Regions from separate parts of the Paenibacillus sp. FSL M8-0212 genome, predicted to be linked through region 1. Evidence: a T-box and tRNA genes for the amino acid it is inferred to sense, from the RefSeq annotation. Region 1 holds a T-box; the other holds one or more tRNA genes.
The links. A T-box is a leader RNA that pairs with one kind of tRNA and senses whether it is charged. The one in region 1 lies ahead of MKX68_RS17745 (valine--tRNA ligase), so its partner is inferred to be a tRNA-Val.
Positions count from the first base shown of each region.

Region 2: it encodes a tRNA-Val, which carries the amino acid that the T-box ahead of MKX68_RS17745 (valine--tRNA ligase) is inferred to sense. The anticodon was not compared.

Region 1 covers NZ_JBBORP010000001.1:4,015,325-4,025,104, reverse strand. The annotation lists gene MKX68_RS17745 (valine--tRNA ligase) at 1-1,219, opposite strand, end outside; T-box leader at 1,281-1,562, opposite strand; gene MKX68_RS17740 (LysM peptidoglycan-binding domain-containing protein) at 1,718-3,301, opposite strand; gene MKX68_RS17735 (RluA family pseudouridine synthase) at 3,677-4,576, opposite strand; gene hemL (glutamate-1-semialdehyde 2,1-aminomutase) at 4,573-5,877, opposite strand; gene hemB (porphobilinogen synthase) at 5,904-6,905, opposite strand; gene cobA (uroporphyrinogen-III C-methyltransferase) at 7,129-8,691, opposite strand; gene hemC (hydroxymethylbilane synthase) at 8,696-9,652, opposite strand; gene MKX68_RS17710 (precorrin-2 dehydrogenase/sirohydrochlorin ferrochelatase family protein) at 9,655-9,780, opposite strand, start outside.
Region 2 covers NZ_JBBORP010000001.1:2,156,215-2,165,994, reverse strand. The annotation lists gene MKX68_RS09690 (response regulator) at 1-1,146, shown strand, start outside; gene MKX68_RS09685 (GNAT family N-acetyltransferase) at 1,199-1,744, shown strand; rRNA gene MKX68_RS09680 (16S ribosomal RNA) at 2,375-3,927, shown strand; rRNA gene MKX68_RS09675 (23S ribosomal RNA) at 4,232-7,157, shown strand; rRNA gene rrf (5S ribosomal RNA) at 7,234-7,350, shown strand; tRNA gene MKX68_RS09665 (tRNA-Ile) at 7,389-7,462, shown strand; tRNA gene MKX68_RS09660 (tRNA-Ala) at 7,497-7,572, shown strand; tRNA gene MKX68_RS09655 (tRNA-Asn) at 7,574-7,649, shown strand; tRNA gene MKX68_RS09650 (tRNA-Glu) at 7,654-7,725, shown strand; tRNA gene MKX68_RS09645 (tRNA-Val) at 7,848-7,923, shown strand; tRNA gene MKX68_RS09640 (tRNA-Met) at 7,940-8,013, shown strand; tRNA gene MKX68_RS09635 (tRNA-Asp) at 8,040-8,117, shown strand; tRNA gene MKX68_RS09630 (tRNA-Phe) at 8,134-8,209, shown strand; tRNA gene MKX68_RS09625 (tRNA-Thr) at 8,229-8,304, shown strand; tRNA gene MKX68_RS09620 (tRNA-Tyr) at 8,314-8,399, shown strand; tRNA gene MKX68_RS09615 (tRNA-Lys) at 8,410-8,485, shown strand; tRNA gene MKX68_RS09610 (tRNA-Leu) at 8,492-8,572, shown strand; tRNA gene MKX68_RS09605 (tRNA-Gly) at 8,583-8,657, shown strand; tRNA gene MKX68_RS09600 (tRNA-Arg) at 8,665-8,741, shown strand; tRNA gene MKX68_RS09595 (tRNA-Leu) at 8,759-8,837, shown strand; tRNA gene MKX68_RS09590 (tRNA-Pro) at 8,845-8,918, shown strand; tRNA gene MKX68_RS09585 (tRNA-Gly) at 8,929-8,999, shown strand; gene iolD (3D-(3,5/4)-trihydroxycyclohexane-1,2-dione acylhydrolase (decyclizing)) at 9,392-9,780, shown strand, end outside.

The sequences.
Region 1 (9,780 bases):
CGTTTTCGATCCAGTTCAGATAGGTTTTCTCAAAACGATCTGGAACAAAATTAACTCCTTCGCCGCTCTGTTGTTTCTTAATCGCTCTCTCTGCAAGTGGCTTCATCTCAACGAACCACTGTGTAGACAGATACGGCTCAACAACAGCTCCGGTACGCTCACTGTGTCCAACCTGATGCGTGTGATCCTCGATATTAATCAATACGCCCTGCTCTTTCAAGTCAGCAACAATCTGCTTGCGGCAGTCACTGCGATCCAGTCCCTGATACTTGCCAGCCTCAGCATTCATTGTGCCGCTCTCATCCATTACCGTAATTTGAGGCAGATCATGACGAAGACCTACTTCAAAGTCATTTGGATCATGCGCAGGCGTGATTTTAACAGCACCACTTCCGAACTCTTTATCCACATAATCATCAGCGATAATTGGAATTTCGCGTCCAATGATAGGCAGTACAAGTACTTTACCAATCATATCTGCATAACGCTCATCCTTCGGATGAACAGCAACCGCTGTATCACCCAGCATCGTTTCAGGACGCGTTGTTGCCACTGTAACGTAGCCACTTCCGTCTTTGAGCGGGTAACGCAGATGGTACAAGTGACCCTGTACCTCTTTATATTCAACCTCAATGTCGGACAGAGCTGTCCGGTTCACCGGATCCCAGTTAATGATGCGTTTGCCTCGGTAAATAAGGCCTTTTTCATATAGCTGAACAAATACTTTACGAACCGCTTGGGACAGACCTTCATCCAGCGTAAAACGTTCACGGGAGTAATCAAGCGACAATCCCATTTTGCCCCATTGCTGACGAATGGTAGTGGCATATTGATCTTTCCAGTCCCATACTTTCTCCAGAAACTTCTCGCGTCCCAGATCATAACGAGTCAGACCTTCTTCACGCAGCTTCTGCTCCACTTTGGTTTGGGTAGCAATACCTGCATGGTCGGAACCCGGAAGCCACAGTGCGTCATAACCTTGCATCCGTTTGGTGCGGATCAGAATATCCTGCAGTGTAAAATCGAGCGCATGCCCTATGTGCAGCATCCCGGTCACATTTGGGGGTGGAATTACAATCGTATACGGCTCGGCATCTTTACGTTGACCGGCTTTGAAATATCCACGTTCCATCCAGGTGGAGTACCATTTATCCTCTGCCGCCTTAGGATCGTAAGTGGTTGGCATTTCTGTTGCAGCTGATTTTTTTTCCTCAGACATGTGTCATTCCTCCGTTACTTCATCATCTTCGCCAAAAAAAACAAAAAAAACCTTTCATCCATCAAAGGACGAAAGGTTAGCTTTCGCGGTACCACCTTTGTTTCACGCCTACAGCAAGATAGACTTCACCCTCTGTACATGACGTGACACTTCAAGCAGATAACGGCTGCTACCGGCCCATCCTACCTCAGAAATAAATGACGATAGATCTCATTCATCTCTTGTATTCAAACAGGCAACTCCCGGGCGACTTCGATCAGTTGGTTCCTGCGGAATCTCACAGCGCTGCAATTCCACTCTCTGAAAGGTCATACTGTCTACTACTCCCGTTCCACGTTGTTCTTCAAAAAACCTACACACATCATACCTTGCTCGTGCGCGATAGTCAACCTGACAACAGTGGATAAAGAGCGCTGGAATGCAGGTTTAGGACGAATCATGCAAAAACCCGCAATCCTCAAGGGGATCACGGGTCGTAACGAAGGCTTTAACTACGGATTAAGGGATGTACAATATCTGACCTTCTTCCACAACCTGCTCAGATAATCGGTTATACAACTGAAGTTCCCTCGTGCTCAATTGATATCGATCTGCAATGGCATCCAGTGTATCTTCTCGCTGAACGATGCACAGTTTCACCTTGCGGAATGGGGTCTGGTCCACGATCGTTCCCAGGAACAGGTTCTTCCATTCCACATCATCAGCTGGATACGTTTCTTCCTGTACCACACCCGCAGGAACTTCATCGCCTCGCTCCACTTCAGCATCGCGTGCCGCTCTGCCCGAGGATAACAAGGAAGAGATACCTACGCCCTCTTCTTGCCGTGGTGCGGATTCCTTTTTGCTGCCAAAAGCAACCTTCAGCTCCGGCTTGTCTTCCGTCTCAGCCACAGGTTCAGGAACAAATGCTTCGTTCTGCACGAACTCGTCTACCCCAGTCGCTTCAAAAGACGGTCGGTCTTCCTCAGCATTGTCTGGTTCGGACGAAGCAAATACACCTTGCCAGTTCTCCGCCTGTGATTCGACCGGGACATCGGCAACTGCCTGGTTCTCCTGCTGAGGTACAGATCTCGCTGATTCGAAGTGCCATACCTCTGGTGCGTCCGGTACATCTGGGGCTGCCAACTCATTAGATGATTGAGCTACAGGCTCTGAGACTGCTTGATCTCCACCTCTCGAGTTCGCAGGCAATGCATCCACGGAAGGCTCGGACCAACCCGAAGACTCATCTTCCAGAGGCAGCAATGGTTCCGACTCAGGGTAAGAAGCTAATCGATCTGCGGTCTCAGCCATAAATGACGAGATCGGAGAAGGTTCGCTGTATTGCTCATGAGATGCCAATTCATCTCCATTAGCTGTCAGAGATGCGGGATCTTCGTTTGCATCAGGTTGTCTGTTTTCGTTAGCGTACTCCGCGCTTTGCTCCTCAGATTGAAGTGGCTCGGCCGATGACGAATTCGCATATTCTTGCTGCCATTCTTCGCTATTCCTTAATGTCTCTTCCCTTGTGGACAGGTCAGCGAATTCCGGAGCACCATATGCAAGTTCTGCTGCATTCGCAAGTCTCTCTTCCTCACTCCGCTGGAGCAGGTACTCTTGTGCAAATGTGTTGGGGTCGCTGCCTGTCTGTGCTGCTTCATCGGAACGGTTGGATTGCTGAGCATCAGGTGAATGAACAACTGTAAACTCATCTGCTGACCACACTTGTGGCTCTTCAACAGGAAAGCCCTCGATGCCTCGCAACGACAACACGCCTGTAATGTTCAGACTGCGATTGGATAACAGATCCACGTCAAAATTTTCGATCTCGATGGAAATATCCTCAATCGATCTGACCCGGTTCAGCGGCACTGTGATCTCCACGGGAATGAAATGTTTGAGCTCCTCTGAAACCTCATTTTCTCCTCTGTACGCACCTGTAAGTAAAAGATGTCCTCTTAATGTGGCATGATCATCCTGCCCTATGACTTGAATGCGCGGGTATAGTTCAATCTCCTCCAATTCCTCAATCGCAGGGACTCCCTCAGACAAATGAACGCGCTCATAAATATCGAACCGCAAACCATAAGGTTGATTCAACAAAGGTGGCGTCCTCCTTTCGGCATATGTTCACCATGATCCTTCTCATGGGACTGATCCATGGTCCAAATCCTTCGTTACCCCATCTATATGCCTTGAATGAGATGAGCATGCCACCTTTTGAAAAACCTTGTTATATAAAGCGAAATATAGAATGTAGCACCTAGCCACTTCGATGACAGAATAACCTTCCGATCACTGTTTTCCCCAGATTTTTTTGATTCCCTTCTTCAAAGGGAAAATCTAGGGATAGCTTATGCTTCCGAAGCAGCTTTCTTTCAGAAAGCTTTTAGGCGAACGCTCCGCTTCTTCACGTTATTTCTGTCCTCTCCTTTCTCGTGTAACTAGTCAGTCAAACTTATATAGTGTATTAATAAATTAACTCTCACGCTCTGCCAATTGTGTGAAATCGGATGGCCAAGGATCATTCACTTCAATCATCGCTCCGGTTAACGGGTGGCTAAACTTCAGCACCTCTCCATGAAGCGCCTGCCGACCAATGGCATCCGCTCTGCCTCCATACAACGCATCACCAATAAGCGGGTGTCCCGCGTAACTTAGGTGTACACGAATTTGGTGTGTTCGTCCTGTATCCAGCTTTAATCGTACAAGGGTTGCTCGTTCCCATACTTCGGCGATCTCCACATGAGTAACAGCTTCCTGTCCACCTTCGGAGACACGCCTGCGCTGTTTGTGATGTCTGTCCTTGCCAATTGGAGCATCAATTTTGCGGAGTTCAAGGGGGATTTGTCCACCTGCAATAGCTACATAATGGCGGCCAATTTCTTTGCGGCGCATCGCTTCATCCAGTTTGGCGAGGGCAAAAGCATTTTTGGCATACAGGACAGGTCCGGTTGTATCCTCATCCAGTCGATGAACATGGCGTACGCTCGCCTGTATTCCGTTCATTTCATAATAAGAGGCAACCACATGATCCAGCGTGATGGCCTGATCAGCACGGCTTCCATCCGGATGCAGTTTCATGCCTGCCGGTTTGTGCATAACCAGACAGAAATCATCCTCATACAACACATCCACATCAGCCCAGCGTGGCTCCACATCGATTGGCTGGGACGCAAAAAGGGCCAGCCGAAGCCGGTCCCCTGCAAGTTGTATTCCACGGTTTGCTTTCAGCTGACGGAGCAGTTTCTCCGGAAACTGAAGCTCAGACAATAGCCATTGCTCTGCAGCCATCGGTTTGTCCGAACTGCCTGTTACGGCTTTCCCTGGCATCAGCTCAAGCCATTCCCCGCGGCGTTTCCAACTTTTAATAGTCATAGCGATTGAAGAGCTTTACGATTCGCCTCGATCGTATCGTCAATATCCTGCTCCGTGTGCACACCAGAGACAAACATGCCTTCGTATTGCGAAGGCGCAACACTCACACCTTGATCAATCATGGCCGCAAAATAACGACGGAATTGATCCAGATTGCTTTCTTTGGCAATATCATAATTGGTTACTGGAACGGCACTAAAGAATGGACAAACCATGGAACCCACACGGTTAATGGTTATTGCAATACCCGTCTCAGCTGCATTTTTCTCGAATCCGGCTTGCAAACGTGCAGACAGTGTCTCCAGACGGTCATAGACCTCTGGTGTTAACAATTTGAGCGTCGTATATCCTGCTGCCATAGCCAGCGGATTCCCGCTAAGTGTACCCGCCTGATAGATCGGTCCCGTAGGGGCAATCTGTTCCATCAGATCCCGGCGACCACCATAAGCACCAACCGGGAGTCCGCCACCGATCACTTTACCCAGACAAGTCAGGTCAGGTGTAACCCCATACCGTCCCTGAGCACAGTTCAATCCTACGCGGAAACCAGTCATGACTTCGTCAAAAATAAGCAGGCTGCCATATTGCGTTGTCAAACTGCGCAAGCCTTCAAGGAATCCGGAAGCCGGAGGTACAACCCCCATGTTACCCGCCACAGGTTCCACAATAACAGCGGCCAGCTCTTCACCATAACGTTCAAAAGCAAGCTTCACGGACTCCAGATCGTTATAAGGTACCGTAATTGTATTCACAGCTACACCCTCAGGTACACCTGGACTATCCGGTAGACCCAGTGTTGCAACACCTGAACCCGCCTTGATCAGCAAGCTGTCCGCATGTCCATGATATGATCCTTCAAACTTCAGAATTTTACTGCGTCCGGTTACCCCGCGTGCCAGTCGAATGGCACTCATGGTTGCTTCCGTACCGGAATTAACCATCCGCACGATATCGATAGAAGGTACACGCTCACAGACCAGTTTTGCCATTTCGGTCTCCAGCAAGGTAGGTGCACCAAAGCTTGTTCCTTTAAGGGCTGTCTCACGCAAAGCCTCAACAACGTCAGGGTGTGCATGTCCCATGATGAGTGGACCCCACGATCCCACATAGTCAATAAAAACATTGCCATCAATATCGTAGATTTTGGACCCTTCGCCGCGCTCAGCATAGATCGGAGTAAGTCCCACCGATTTGAATGCGCGCACAGGGCTGTTCACCCCCCCGGGTATGTACTGCTTCGCTTCCTCAAACGCGCTGCGTGAGCGCTCATCATTGCGACGATTACCTTGTTGTGCAGTCATGAATATCCTCCTTCATGTAATTTATTTTATTTCTCAGCCAGCCAGCGTGAAGCGTCTTTTCCGTAGTAGGTAATGATCATATCTGCACCTGCGCGTTTCATGCTGAGCAGGATTTCCATGGCGACTTTTTTCTCATCGATCCAGCCTTGAATCGCCGCTGCCTTAACCATGGCATACTCGCCACTTACATTATAGGCAACAAGAGGAAGATCAAATTGATCCTTGATGGTGCGCATAACATCCAGATAGGAAAGGGATGGTTTTACCATCAACATGTCCGCTCCTTCCAGCACATCCGTTTCGGCTTCCCGCAAAGCTTCACGTGCATTGGCCGGGTCCATCTGATACGACTTGCGGTCTCCGAATTGGGGTGTGGAATCCGCAGCTTCACGGAATGGACCATAGAATGCCGACGCGTATTTTACAGAGTAGGACATGATCGGAATATGACTGAATCCATTCTCGTCCAGCCCGGCACGGATCGCTTGTACAAATCCATCCATCATGTTGGATGGTGCAATAATGTCCGCTCCTGCTTTGGCTTGGGACACTGCCGTTTGCACGAGCAGATCAAGGGATTCGTCATTTAACACATCTCCGCAGATGTGACCGTCAATCTCCACGCTGTGTACCATACCGCAGTGACCATGATCCGTGAATTCGCATAGACAAGTATCTGCAACAACCAGCAGTTCTGGGTACCAGGATTTGATCAATCTTGTCGCTTCCTGCACAATGCCATCTTCAGCAAAGCCAGATGAACCAACACTATCCTTAGTCTCCGGAATACCAAACAATAACACCGCTGGAATTCCCAGCTCGGCAATTTCTGTTACTTCTTCCTGAAGACGATCCAGCGAGAAGCGGAATACCCCAGGCATGGATTTGATTTCGGATTTTACATTTTCTCCATACGTTACATAGATCGGTTGAATAAAGTCGTCCACGGTTAAATGGGTTTCTCTAACCATATTGCGAATACCTGTGGATTGGCGTAAACGGCGATGCCGTACAATTGGAAAACTCATACGTGTAAAACCTCCCTGAAAGTTAAATAGAGCAAAAAGGGAAGCGCGCTGGTATCCTATCGAATTCAGCACGCTTCATATGTTGACATGATTACATGGATCATTTTCATAACTCGCTAAAAATGGATTTCGTAACTAAATATAGACAAATTGAACCGTTTTGATCTATATTTAGCCTTGATTGAAGCAGCTAAAGGTATTATGAAATTGATTCCCATGTGTATTAATTTCGAAGAGCGCCTTCTTTGGTGCCTGTCCGTTTCCAGTCGCATAGCACGGTGATCAAGCTATCCATCGTTGCTTCCTCTGCCATCAGTGTAACCTTTAGTCCAGCGGCTTCTGCCGTCTTCGCTGTAACAGGTCCGATACACGCAACCTCCACATCTTTCAATAAAGGCAGAGGATCTTGCAACCCCATACGTTTCAACATACTCATGAAGTTGGTAACCGTCGATGAACTTGTAAAGGTCACCGCATGAATTCCACCTTCTTCGAGTAGCTTAATCAGTTCATCATCATCCTCACCAGCGAGGATCGTATCGTAGGTGATGGCTTCGGTGACCTGAAGTCCTCGTTCTCTCAACTGATCACGTAACCATGTACGTGCCAGATCCCCGTGCGGAAGCAGTACTTTCTGACCTTCCTTCAATTCACTTTCAAAAGCCTCAAGCATGCCTTCGGCCTGGAAAGGACCTTTGACAACCTCTGCAACGATGCCATGTTTGCGCAAAGCATCCGCTGTGGAAGGTCCTACGGCAGCAATTCTCGCTTGATGAATCGAGCGAATATCCTTGCCTTCCTGTTCCAGATGGCGGAAGAAAAACTCCACGCCGTTCACACTTGTGAAAAACACCCAGTCATAGGTATTTAAAGCACTGAAGGCGTCTTTGACACTTTGCTGCGCAGATTCAGTAGACGGCATGACCGTCTCAATGACCGGAAACTCATACGGTTCCCCGCCGAGTTCCTCAATGCGATTCACCAGTTCACTCGCCTGACTGCGAGCACGGGTCACCAGAATTCGTTTGCCAAACAGTGGCAGCGCTTCTGCCCATTTCAATTGTTCCCGTTGATTTACGACATCTCCTACCACAATAACAGCTGGTGGTTGGAAATTGGCCGCAATCACTTTTGCTTCTATATCTTCAAGGGTACCTGTAAGGGTATCCTGTTCCGCTCGTGTTCCCCAACGAATCAGAGCTACCGGTGTTTGCGCTGGACGACCATGACGAATCAATTGTTCGCTGATATATCCAATTTTGGCAACCCCCATCATAAATACCAGTGTACCCGTTGCATTCGTCACTTTATCCCAATGGATACTGCGATCAAGCTTGTCCGGACTCTCGTGCCCCGTAATAATAGAGATGGAAGATGCATAGTCACGGTGAGTCACAGGAATTCCGGCATACGCAGGTACACTTATCGCAGCGGTTACCCCAGGCACAATCTCAAACGGAATCCCGTTTTTGTACAGCAAACCTGCCTCTTCGCCCACGCGTCCAAAGATCGTTGGATCGCCACCCTTAAGCCGAACCACAACCTTGCCTTCAAGAGCCAGATCAACCAACAGTTGATTGATCTCTTCCTGTTTCATCGTATGCCGATCCGGGCGCTTGCCCACGTAAATCTTGACTGCGCCGGGTTTCATTTGTTTCAACAATCTCGGACTTGCCAAACGATCATAGACTACAGCATCGGCTTTACCGATGGATTCCCACCCTTTTACCGTAATCAGCTTTGCATCCCCAGGACCTGCTCCTACCAAAAAGACCTTTCCCACCATGTCTTCATCCCCTAACTTCTGCCAGTATCTGCTCTGCTCCCCGTTCAATCAATCTCCAAGCCACTTCTTCACCCAGACGAACCGGGTCTTTGCCGATCAAAGCTTCCTTAAGAATCAGTCCACCATCCGGCGTGCCGACCATACCTGTTAATTGTAACGTGTTTTCACCATTCAGGGAATCCGCATCTTCCTGAGGCAGCCATACCGCATGAGCACCAATTGGAACCTGACAGCCCCCATTCAATACACTGAGAAAACGGCGTTCCGCCTGTACAGGAAATGCTGTCTCCGGATCGTTATACAGCTGCAGCAAGTGCAATAGTTCCTCATCGTCTTCACGACATTCGATACCAAGCGCGCCTTGACCCACTGCCGGAAGGCAAGCTGTTTCCGTCAGGTACTCTGTGATCCGGTCTTCCCAGCCCATACGGTACAATCCTGCAGCTGCCAGAATAATCGCATCGAATCCTTCGGTCTCCAGTTTCCGCAGACGGGAATCAATATTGCCGCGAATCGATTCCAATTGCAAATCCGGACGATAGGCCTTTAGTTGACTCGACCGGCGCAGACTGCTTGTTCCGACTCTAGCTCCTTCTGGCAGTTGATCCAGAGTAAGTCCACCATTGGAGATCAGCGCATCCCGTGGATCTGCACGACGGGGAATAGCACCATTGATTAATCCTTCGGGTAACTCGGAGGGCATATCTTTCATGCTATGCACAGCCATATCAATCGTACGATCAAGCATCGCCTGTTCAATCTCTTTGACAAACAAACCTTTGCCTCCGACTTTTGACAACGTTACATCCAGAATGAGATCTCCCTTGGTAACAATCTTATGTACTTCAAAGTCAAAAGCTAATCCTTCCCGCTCACAAATATCACGTAAATCCTGAATGACATGGCCTGTTTGGGTTAGCGCAAGCGCGCTCTGTCTACTTCCAACTTTAATTGTACGCATATCTACACTTCCTCCTGATTACGGGATATCCAGTCCCCGATTTCTTCTTCGGTCCACCACCGAAAATGGCCTGTACGAATATCTTCTAATATGTGCATTTCAGTTAATTGCCGAAGCAACGCACTTCT
Region 2 (9,780 bases), 1.9 Mb from region 1:
CACGAACTGCTGACTACACGATATCGGGCAGACGAGCTGCCTAAAGAACGCATGGACTATATAGGCATTCATATGTCATCACAGACACGCGCAATTAGTCTGCAACTGAATCGCCCCGTATTTTTGACACGGATGAAAGAACGGGATTGGCAGCTTCTCCGCTATGGGGCGGCCGATATTATTCAGGAGACGGTGAAGGAGCAAGCAGCGCGCATGAATGGTCAGGTAGAGATCGTTGATTATTCGGATCAGGTATTTGTGTTGCTTCTATTAGGAGATAAAGATCATCTGGAGGAATGTCTGCCACTTGTGGAGCGGATGATCGATCAGATCTTTACGTATCTGAAAATTGAAGTGAGTGCTGGAATCGGGAGATCCAAGAGTCACCCCTGTGAGGTGATAGATTCTTATCTCGAGAGCAGGGAAGCGGTGGAAACAGCAGAGTTTCAAGGTGGAAGTCGTATCTACCACTATGAAGCGTCCGAGGATACAGAACCAAGTGTGACCGATTATTCAGTATTGCTTCGTCAATGGAATGAGGCTTGGGCGGATATTCGACCTGATCTGGCTGAAGAGGTATGGCATCATGTTTGCCTTTTGCTGAAAGAGGGCAACTGTGTTGGAATACAGGATGTACAGGTTGTGGCCGTCAGTCTGTTTGACACGTTGATTCATAGCTGGAACCGACTTCATCCGATGTTACCCCCGCCGCTGGCGATGAGTGATTTTTTGCGTGAAATTCAATCGAAATATGCGTTGCATGATCTGGTAAGCTGGATGGATCGTATTATCTGCAACTGGCTGGAACAGATCCGCAAGGAGATGGGCGAGAAGAAAAGCAATAAACTTATCGAGCAGGTGAAACAGTATGTGGAGCTGCATTATGCCGAAGAGATTAGTTTTGAAGCGATAGCCAAGGGATTATTTGTGCATCCGAAGTATCTGAGTCAACTGTTCAAAAGGGTGACCGGTGAGAATTTTGTGAGTTATTTGAACGGGTACCGAATTCAGAGAGCGTTGGAACTGTTGCAGTCGGGACATTACATGGTATATGAGGTGAGCGAGATGACCGGGTTCCGTAATGCGACGTATTTCAGCCAGGTGTTCAAAATGCTGACGGGCAAGAGTCCGTCTGAGGTGGGGTAGAGTGATACAGTTAAAGTATTTTAAATAAAGTGGAAGAGGCGGAATGGTTCTTATGATTATCAATCAGCAGGAATATAACATTAAAGGCTTATCTTACTTCATTAGATTGGCAGAGGAAAAAGATGCTGAGGCCCTGTCTTCACTTCGTGTACAAATGGATGGGGAAACCGAGAACATGGATCGTGAAGAGGGCGAGGCGTATATCGACGCAGCCGGGTTTAGGCGGATCATCCATATGGACATTGAGAAATCACGGAATCTGTTCCTTGTTGCTGTAGTGGCGGGAGAGATTGTGGGGTACTCCCGATGTGAAGGCAGAGAGTTGAAGCGCTTCTGCCATAAGGTTAAGTTCGGCGTGTGTGTAACCAGACAGTTCTGGGGACATGGGGTTGGCAAGAACTTGTTGGAAAAGTCGATAGAATGGGCAGACCAGACTGGTGTAGAGAAGATGACGTTGAACGTGCTGGCATCCAACGATAAGGCAATCGAGCTATATCAAAAGTGCGGCTTTGGGATCGAAGGCATTTTGAAAAAGGATCGGCGACATGCGGATGGACAGTATCACGACACGATAGTGATGGGCAGGTTCAAAGACTAATAGTATAAAAAGTGAAAAGCACAATCTATATAAGCCCACAGCTTATGGAGTTCAGTTATTAGATTCGAAATCCACATAACAGATAGCAGCATTATTGAGTAGAGGTATTATGTTTCTTATTTTATAGAGCGAATGTAATGATGTTGAATGGGTCTGTTCACAACCTATATTGAGACAGATTCGACCGGTGAGTGTATATAGGATATAATAAGAGGATATTGCCATTGGAAAAAGAGATTATGAAGAGATTGAATCAAATATATAGTTAGTTTGCTGATGGGATATTTTACAAGTAGTAATTGTATTGTGTATATGATATATTCTACTTCCGGCCAAAAAAACACGAGAAACAAAGTGCCGCAGGCAAAACAAATAAGCTTCGAAAGAAACTTAAAAAAGAGCTTGCTAAGTTGGATCGGAAGTGTTATGATATAAAAGTTGCTGAGGAGAACAACGCTCGGTAACAAAACAAGTTTGATCTTTGAAAACTGAACAACGAGTGAGTAAACATTCTGCTTGCAGAATGAACGCGAAAGTTGGAAACAAGCCTTGGCTTGAATCGACTGGAGCACAAAATGAGATTTTTAATCTCGTCAGATTCAAAATGAGCTTATCGCTCTTTTCAATACTTTATTGGAGAGTTTGATCCTGGCTCAGGACGAACGCTGGCGGCATGCCTAATACATGCAAGTCGAGCGGACTTGATGAGAAGCTTGCTTCTCTGATGGTTAGCGGCGGACGGGTGAGTAACACGTAGGCAACCTGCCCTCAAGTTTGGGACAACTACCGGAAACGGTAGCTAATACCGAATAGTTGTTTTCTTCGCCTGAAGGGAACTGGAAAGACGGAGCAATCTGTCACTTGGGGATGGGCCTGCGGCGCATTAGCTAGTTGGTGGGGTAACGGCTCACCAAGGCGACGATGCGTAGCCGACCTGAGAGGGTGATCGGCCACACTGGGACTGAGACACGGCCCAGACTCCTACGGGAGGCAGCAGTAGGGAATCTTCCGCAATGGGCGAAAGCCTGACGGAGCAATGCCGCGTGAGTGATGAAGGTTTTCGGATCGTAAAGCTCTGTTGCCAGGGAAGAACGCTTGGGAGAGTAACTGCTCTCAAGGTGACGGTACCTGAGAAGAAAGCCCCGGCTAACTACGTGCCAGCAGCCGCGGTAATACGTAGGGGGCAAGCGTTGTCCGGAATTATTGGGCGTAAAGCGCGCGCAGGCGGTCATTTAAGTCTGGTGTTTAATCCCGGGGCTCAACCCCGGATCGCACTGGAAACTGGGTGACTTGAGTGCAGAAGAGGAGAGTGGAATTCCACGTGTAGCGGTGAAATGCGTAGATATGTGGAGGAACACCAGTGGCGAAGGCGACTCTCTGGGCTGTAACTGACGCTGAGGCGCGAAAGCGTGGGGAGCAAACAGGATTAGATACCCTGGTAGTCCACGCCGTAAACGATGAGTGCTAGGTGTTAGGGGTTTCGATACCCTTGGTGCCGAAGTTAACACATTAAGCACTCCGCCTGGGGAGTACGGTCGCAAGACTGAAACTCAAAGGAATTGACGGGGACCCGCACAAGCAGTGGAGTATGTGGTTTAATTCGAAGCAACGCGAAGAACCTTACCAGGTCTTGACATCTGAATGACCGGTGCAGAGATGTACCTTTTCTTCGGAACATTCAAGACAGGTGGTGCATGGTTGTCGTCAGCTCGTGTCGTGAGATGTTGGGTTAAGTCCCGCAACGAGCGCAACCCTTATATTTAGTTGCCAGCATTTCGGATGGGCACTCTAGATAGACTGCCGGTGACAAACCGGAGGAAGGTGGGGATGACGTCAAATCATCATGCCCCTTATGACCTGGGCTACACACGTACTACAATGGCCGGTACAACGGGCTGCGAAATCGCGAGATGGAGCCAATCCCAACAAAGCCGGTCTCAGTTCGGATTGCAGGCTGCAACTCGCCTGCATGAAGTCGGAATTGCTAGTAATCGCGGATCAGCATGCCGCGGTGAATACGTTCCCGGGTCTTGTACACACCGCCCGTCACACCACGAGAGTTTATAACACCCGAAGTCGGTGGGGTAACCGCAAGGAGCCAGCCGCCGAAGGTGGGATAGATGATTGGGGTGAAGTCGTAACAAGGTAGCCGTATCGGAAGGTGCGGCTGGATCACCTCCTTTCTATGGAGAATCGTTTCCTGCAACGGAAACATTCAAATATGTAGCTAAGCTACAAAACACTCACTCGTTGTTCGGTTTTGAGAGCTTAAACTCTCAAACAGCTTGCTTTTGCATGGAGCTTGTTCTTTGAAAACTAGATATCGAAACGAAACAAACGCGAATTAGAACATTCCTTTAAGCTGATCTTGTGTAAACAAGTGAAGTGTTTATAAGGTAGATTGCATGAGCGAGTGATCGAAATGGAACGACTTTTGGATTTGCGCAAGCAAACCAAGCGGAGTGACAGCTCGAACACGAGCGATATGGTTAAGCTACTAAGAGCACACGGAGGATGCCTAGGCGCTAGGAGCCGATGAAGGACGTGGCGAACAACGAAACTGCCTCGGGGAGCTGTAAGCAAGCTTTGATCCGGGGGTGTCCGAATGGGGAAACCCAGCTGGGGTAATTTCCAGTTACACCTAACTGAATACATAGGTTAGTGTGAGGCATACCAGGGGAACTGAAACATCTAAGTACCCTGAGGAAGAGAAAACAATAGTGATTCCGTCAGTAGCGGCGAGCGAACGCGGAGAAGCCCAAACCAGAGAGCTTGCTCTTTGGGGTTGTGGGACGTCTCACATGGAGTTACAAAGGAACCGGTTAAGCGAAGAGGTCTGGAAAGGCCCGCCAAAGAAGGTAAAAGCCCTGTAATTGAAAGTTGGTTCCCTCCGAGACGGATCCCGAGTAGTGCGGGGCACGTGAAACCCCGTATGAATCCGGCAGGACCATCTGCCAAGGCTAAATACTTCCTAGCGACCGATAGTGAAGCAGTACCGTGAGGGAAAGGTGAAAAGCACCCCGGAAGGGGAGTGAAATAGAACCTGAAACCGTGTGCTTACAAAAAGTCAGAGCCCGTTTTAGGGGTGATGGCGTGCCTTTTGTAGAATGAACCGGCGAGTTACGTTCCCGTGCAAGGTTAAGGTGAAGAGCCGGAGCCGCAGCGAAAGCGAGTCTGAATAGGGCGACTTAGTACGTGGACGTAGACCCGAAACCGGGTGATCTACCCCTGTCCAGGGTGAAGGTGCGGTAACACGCACTGGAGGCCCGAACCCACGCATGTTGAAAAATGCGGGGATGAGGTGGGGGTAGCGGAGAAATTCCAATCGAACTCGGAGATAGCTGGTTCTCCCCGAAATAGCTTTAGGGCTAGCCTCGGAAAACAGAGTCGTGGAGGTAGAGCACTGATTGGGTGCGGGGCCCGCAAGGGTTACCAAGCTCAGTCAAACTCCGAATGCCATAGACTTACTTCCGGGAGTCAGACAGTGAGTGCTAAGATCCATTGTCAAAAGGGAAACAGCCCAGACCATCAGCTAAGGTCCCCAAGTGTGTGTTAAGTGGGAAAGGATGTGGAGTTGCACAGACAACCAGGATGTTGGCTTAGAAGCAGCCACCATTGAAAGAGTGCGTAATAGCTCACTGGTCGAGTGACTCTGCGCCGAAAATGTAACGGGGCTAAACACACCACCGAAGCTATGGCTTGATGCTTTGCATCAGGGGTAGGGGAGCGTTGTATAAGGGTTGAAGGTGTACCGTAAGGAGCGCTGGACATTATACAAGTGAGAATGCCGGTATGAGTAACGAAAAGATCAGTGAGAATCTGATCCGCCGAAAGCCTAAGGGTTCCTGAGGAAGGCTCGTCCGCTCAGGGTAAGTCGGGACCTAAGGCGAGGCCGAAAGGCGTAGTCGAAGGACAACAGGTCGAAATTCCTGTACCACCGTAAGCCGTTATGAGCAATGGGGGGACGCAGTAGGGTAGTGACGCGGACTGATGGATGTCCGTCTAAGCAGTAAGGCTGATGTGTAGGCAAATCCGCACATTGTAAGGCTGAGCTGTGATGGGGAGCGAAAATTATAGTAGCGAAGGTCATGATCTCACACTGCCAAGAAAAGCCTCTAGCCAGGTGATGGTGCCCGTACCGCAAACCGACACAGGTAGGCGAGAAGAGTATTCTAAGGCGCGCGGAAGAACTCTCGTTAAGGAACTCGGCAAAATGACCCCGTAACTTCGGGAGAAGGGGTGCCCCGGTAGTGTGAATAGCACGAGGGGGCCGCAGTGAAAAGGCCCAAGCGACTGTTTAGCAAAAACACAGGTCTGTGCGAAGCCGTAAGGCGAAGTATACGGGCTGACGCCTGCCCGGTGCTGGAAGGTTAAGGGGAGTGGTTAGGAGCAATCCGAAGCTGTGAACCGAAGCCCCAGTAAACGGCGGCCGTAACTATAACGGTCCTAAGGTAGCGAAATTCCTTGTCAGGTAAATTCTGACCCGCACGAATGGCGTAACGACTTGGGCGCTGTCTCAACGAGAGATCCGGTGAAATTTTAATACCTGTGAAGATGCAGGTTACCCGCGACAAGACGGAAAGACCCCATGGAGCTTTACTGCAGCTTGATATTGAATTTGGGTACGATCTGTACAGGATAGGTGGGAGCCTTTGAAACGTGAGCGCCAGCTTGCGTGGAGGCAACGTTGGGATACCACCCTGATCGTATCTAGGTTCTAACCTGGTACCGTAATCCGGTGCGGGGACAGTGTCAGGTGGGCAGTTTGACTGGGGCGGTCGCCTCCTAAAGAGTAACGGAGGCGCCCAAAGGTTCCCTCAGAATGGTTGGAAATCATTCGAAGAGTGCAAAGGCATAAGGGAGCTTGACTGCGAGACCTACAAGTCGAGCAGGGACGAAAGTCGGGCTTAGTGATCCGGTGGTACCGCATGGAAGGGCCATCGCTCAACGGATAAAAGCTACCCTGGGGATAACAGGCTTATCTCCCCCAAGAGTCCACATCGACGGGGAGGTTTGGCACCTCGATGTCGGCTCATCGCATCCTGGGGCTGAAGTAGGTCCCAAGGGTTGGGCTGTTCGCCCATTAAAGCGGTACGCGAGCTGGGTTCAGAACGTCGTGAGACAGTTCGGTCCCTATCTGTCGTGGGCGTAGGAAATTTGAGAGGAGCTGTCCTTAGTACGAGAGGACCGGGATGGACGTACCGCTGGTGTACCAGTTGTTCCGCCAGGAGCACCGCTGGGTAGCTATGTACGGACGGGATAAACGCTGAAAGCATCTAAGCGTGAAGCCCCCCTCAAGATGAGATTTCCCAGTATGTAAGACCCCTTGAAGACGACGAGGTAGATAGGCTGGGGGTGGAAGTGCAGCAATGCATGGAGCTGACCAGTACTAATCGGTCGAGGGCTTATCCAATTAGCAAGTTGTAATTCGCATGTTTCGTTTCGAATCTAGTTTTCAGAGAACAACACTCTGAAATGTAAGCTACGCGTTTGGTGGCGATGGCGGAGGGGTTCCACACGTACCCATCCCGAACACGACCGTTAAGCCCTCTAGCGCCGATGGTACTTGGACCGCAGGGTCCTGGGAGAGTAGGACGCCGCCAAGCGAAACCCCATTGGGGTATTTTTTTTCGAAAATTGATAAGGGCCCTTAGCTCAGTTGGTTAGAGCGCACCTCTGATAAGGGTGAGGCCGGTGGTTCGAGTCCACCAGGGCCCATAGCAAGACCACAACAAGAAATACACCAGAGTATGGGGCCATAGCTCAGCTGGGAGAGCGCCTGCCTTGCAAGCAGGAGGTCAGCGGTTCGATCCCGCTTGGCTCCACCATTCCCTGATAGCTCAGTTGGTAGAGCACTCGACTGTTAATCGAGTTGTCACAGGTTCGAGCCCTGTTCGGGGAGCCAGTAAGGCCCGTTGGTCAAGGGGTTAAGACACCTCCCTTTCACGGAGGTAACAGGGGTTCGAATCCCCTACGGGTCATAGCAATACCTATTGCTTCAAAAAGGGATGAGAATCCCAAAGGTTCGTCGGAGGATGTACTTCGTTAGCAACAGCTTCGCAGTCTCGAACGAAGTGAGAGTACCCCCTACGGGTCATAATATGGAGGCTTAGCTCAGCTGGGAGAGCATCTGCCTTACAAGCAGAGGGTCGGGGGTTCGATCCCCTCAGCCTCCACCATATAACTTTATAACGACGCGGGGTGGAGCAGCCCGGTAGCTCGTCGGGCTCATAACCCGAAGGCCGCAGGTTCAAATCCTGCCCCCGCAATTATACTTTCCTTGAGAAAGTGATCTGGAACCGTGGTGTAGTTGGCCTAACATGCCTGCCTGTCACGCAGGAGATCGCGGGTTCGAATCCCGTCGGTTCCGCCATTTTTTGATTTAGTAAGGCTCGGTAGCTCAGTCGGTAGAGCAGAGGACTGAAAATCCTCGTGTCGGCGGTTCGATTCCGTCCCGAGCCACCATATATAACACCTTTAATACGCCGGTGTAGCTCAACTGGTAGAGCAACTGACTTGTAATCAGTAGGTTGGGGGTTCAAGTCCTCTCGCCGGCACCATGTAATCCTGGAGGATTAGCGAAGTGGCCAAACGCATCAGACTGTAAATCTGCTCCCGTACGGGTTCGGTGGTTCGAATCCATCATCCTCCACCAGTTTTTCTATGAGTCATTAGCTCAGTTGGTAGAGCACCTGACTTTTAATCAGGGTGTCGAAGGTTCGAGCCCTTCATGACTCACCATTATATGCGCGTGTGGCGGAATTGGCAGACGCACTAGACTTAGGATCTAGCGTCTTTGACGTGGGGGTTCAAGTCCCTCCACGCGCATCCCTTATTTGCGGAAGTGGCTCAGCGGTAGAGCATCGCCTTGCCAAGGCGAGGGTCGCGGGTTCGATTCCCGTCTTCCGCTCCAATATTTTGCGCCCTTAGCTCAGCTGGATAGAGCGTTTGACTACGAATCAAAAGGCCGGGAGTTCGAATCTCTCAGGGCGCGCCATTATAACTTCATATTTTGCCGGCGTGGCGGAATGGCAGACGCGCTCGACTCAAAATCGAGTGGGAAACCGTGGAGGTTCGAGTCCTCTCGCCGGTATAGATAACGGGATGTAGCTCAGCTTGGTAGAGCACCTGGTTTGGGACCAGGGGGTCGCATGTTCAAATCGTGTCATCCCGATTGTTGTTATGCGGGTGTAGTTCAATGGTAGAACTTTAGCCTTCCAAGCTAATAGCGTGGGTTCGATTCCCATCACCCGCTTAAATATTTAAAAGAAAGAGATGGTACTAACCGTCTCTTTCTTTTTTTGCGTTCACAGGTTTATTGGCAATTTAGTGCGTGGTGCTCTCAGAGAGTATATGGCTCTTTATCATGTATCAGAATGTATCCCACGTATGCATAAATTTCCCCACCTTTAAATTTGTCCTTGATAATTGTGGACGCTGTTCAAGTGAAACAGGTCTAACGCATCTTATAAGGCCTGGATATAAGCTTCTTCATCACATTTTATAAAAACGCTTACAAAAATAGCTTGCGTAAATCATTAACCTGTAATACCATATCAATTAAGCGCTTAACCTTTAGGGGTAAGGCGCTTAAACTTAACGTAGATTAAGCGCTTAACCCGTAAAGGAAAGGAAGGCGATCAATTCATGAATACAATTCGACTAACGATGGCCCAGGCACTGCTTCGATACCTGGATCAGCAATATATCTCGGTTGACGGGGTGGAAACCAAGTTTGTGAAGGGAATCATCGGTATTTTTGGACATGGCAATGTAACAGGCATTGGAGAAGCGCTGGAGCGCAGTCCGGGAAGCCTGACGTATATGCAAGGGAAGAACGAACAAGGTATGGTGCATACGGCAGCCGCCTATGCCAAGCAGAAGAACCGCAGACAGATTTATGCATGTACAACATCCATTGGTCCGGGTGCATTGAATATGATTACGGCGGCAGCTACCGCAACGGTGAACCGGATTCCGGTTTTATTGCTTCCTGGAGATAACTTTGCTACACGGGAACCGGACCCGGTACTGCA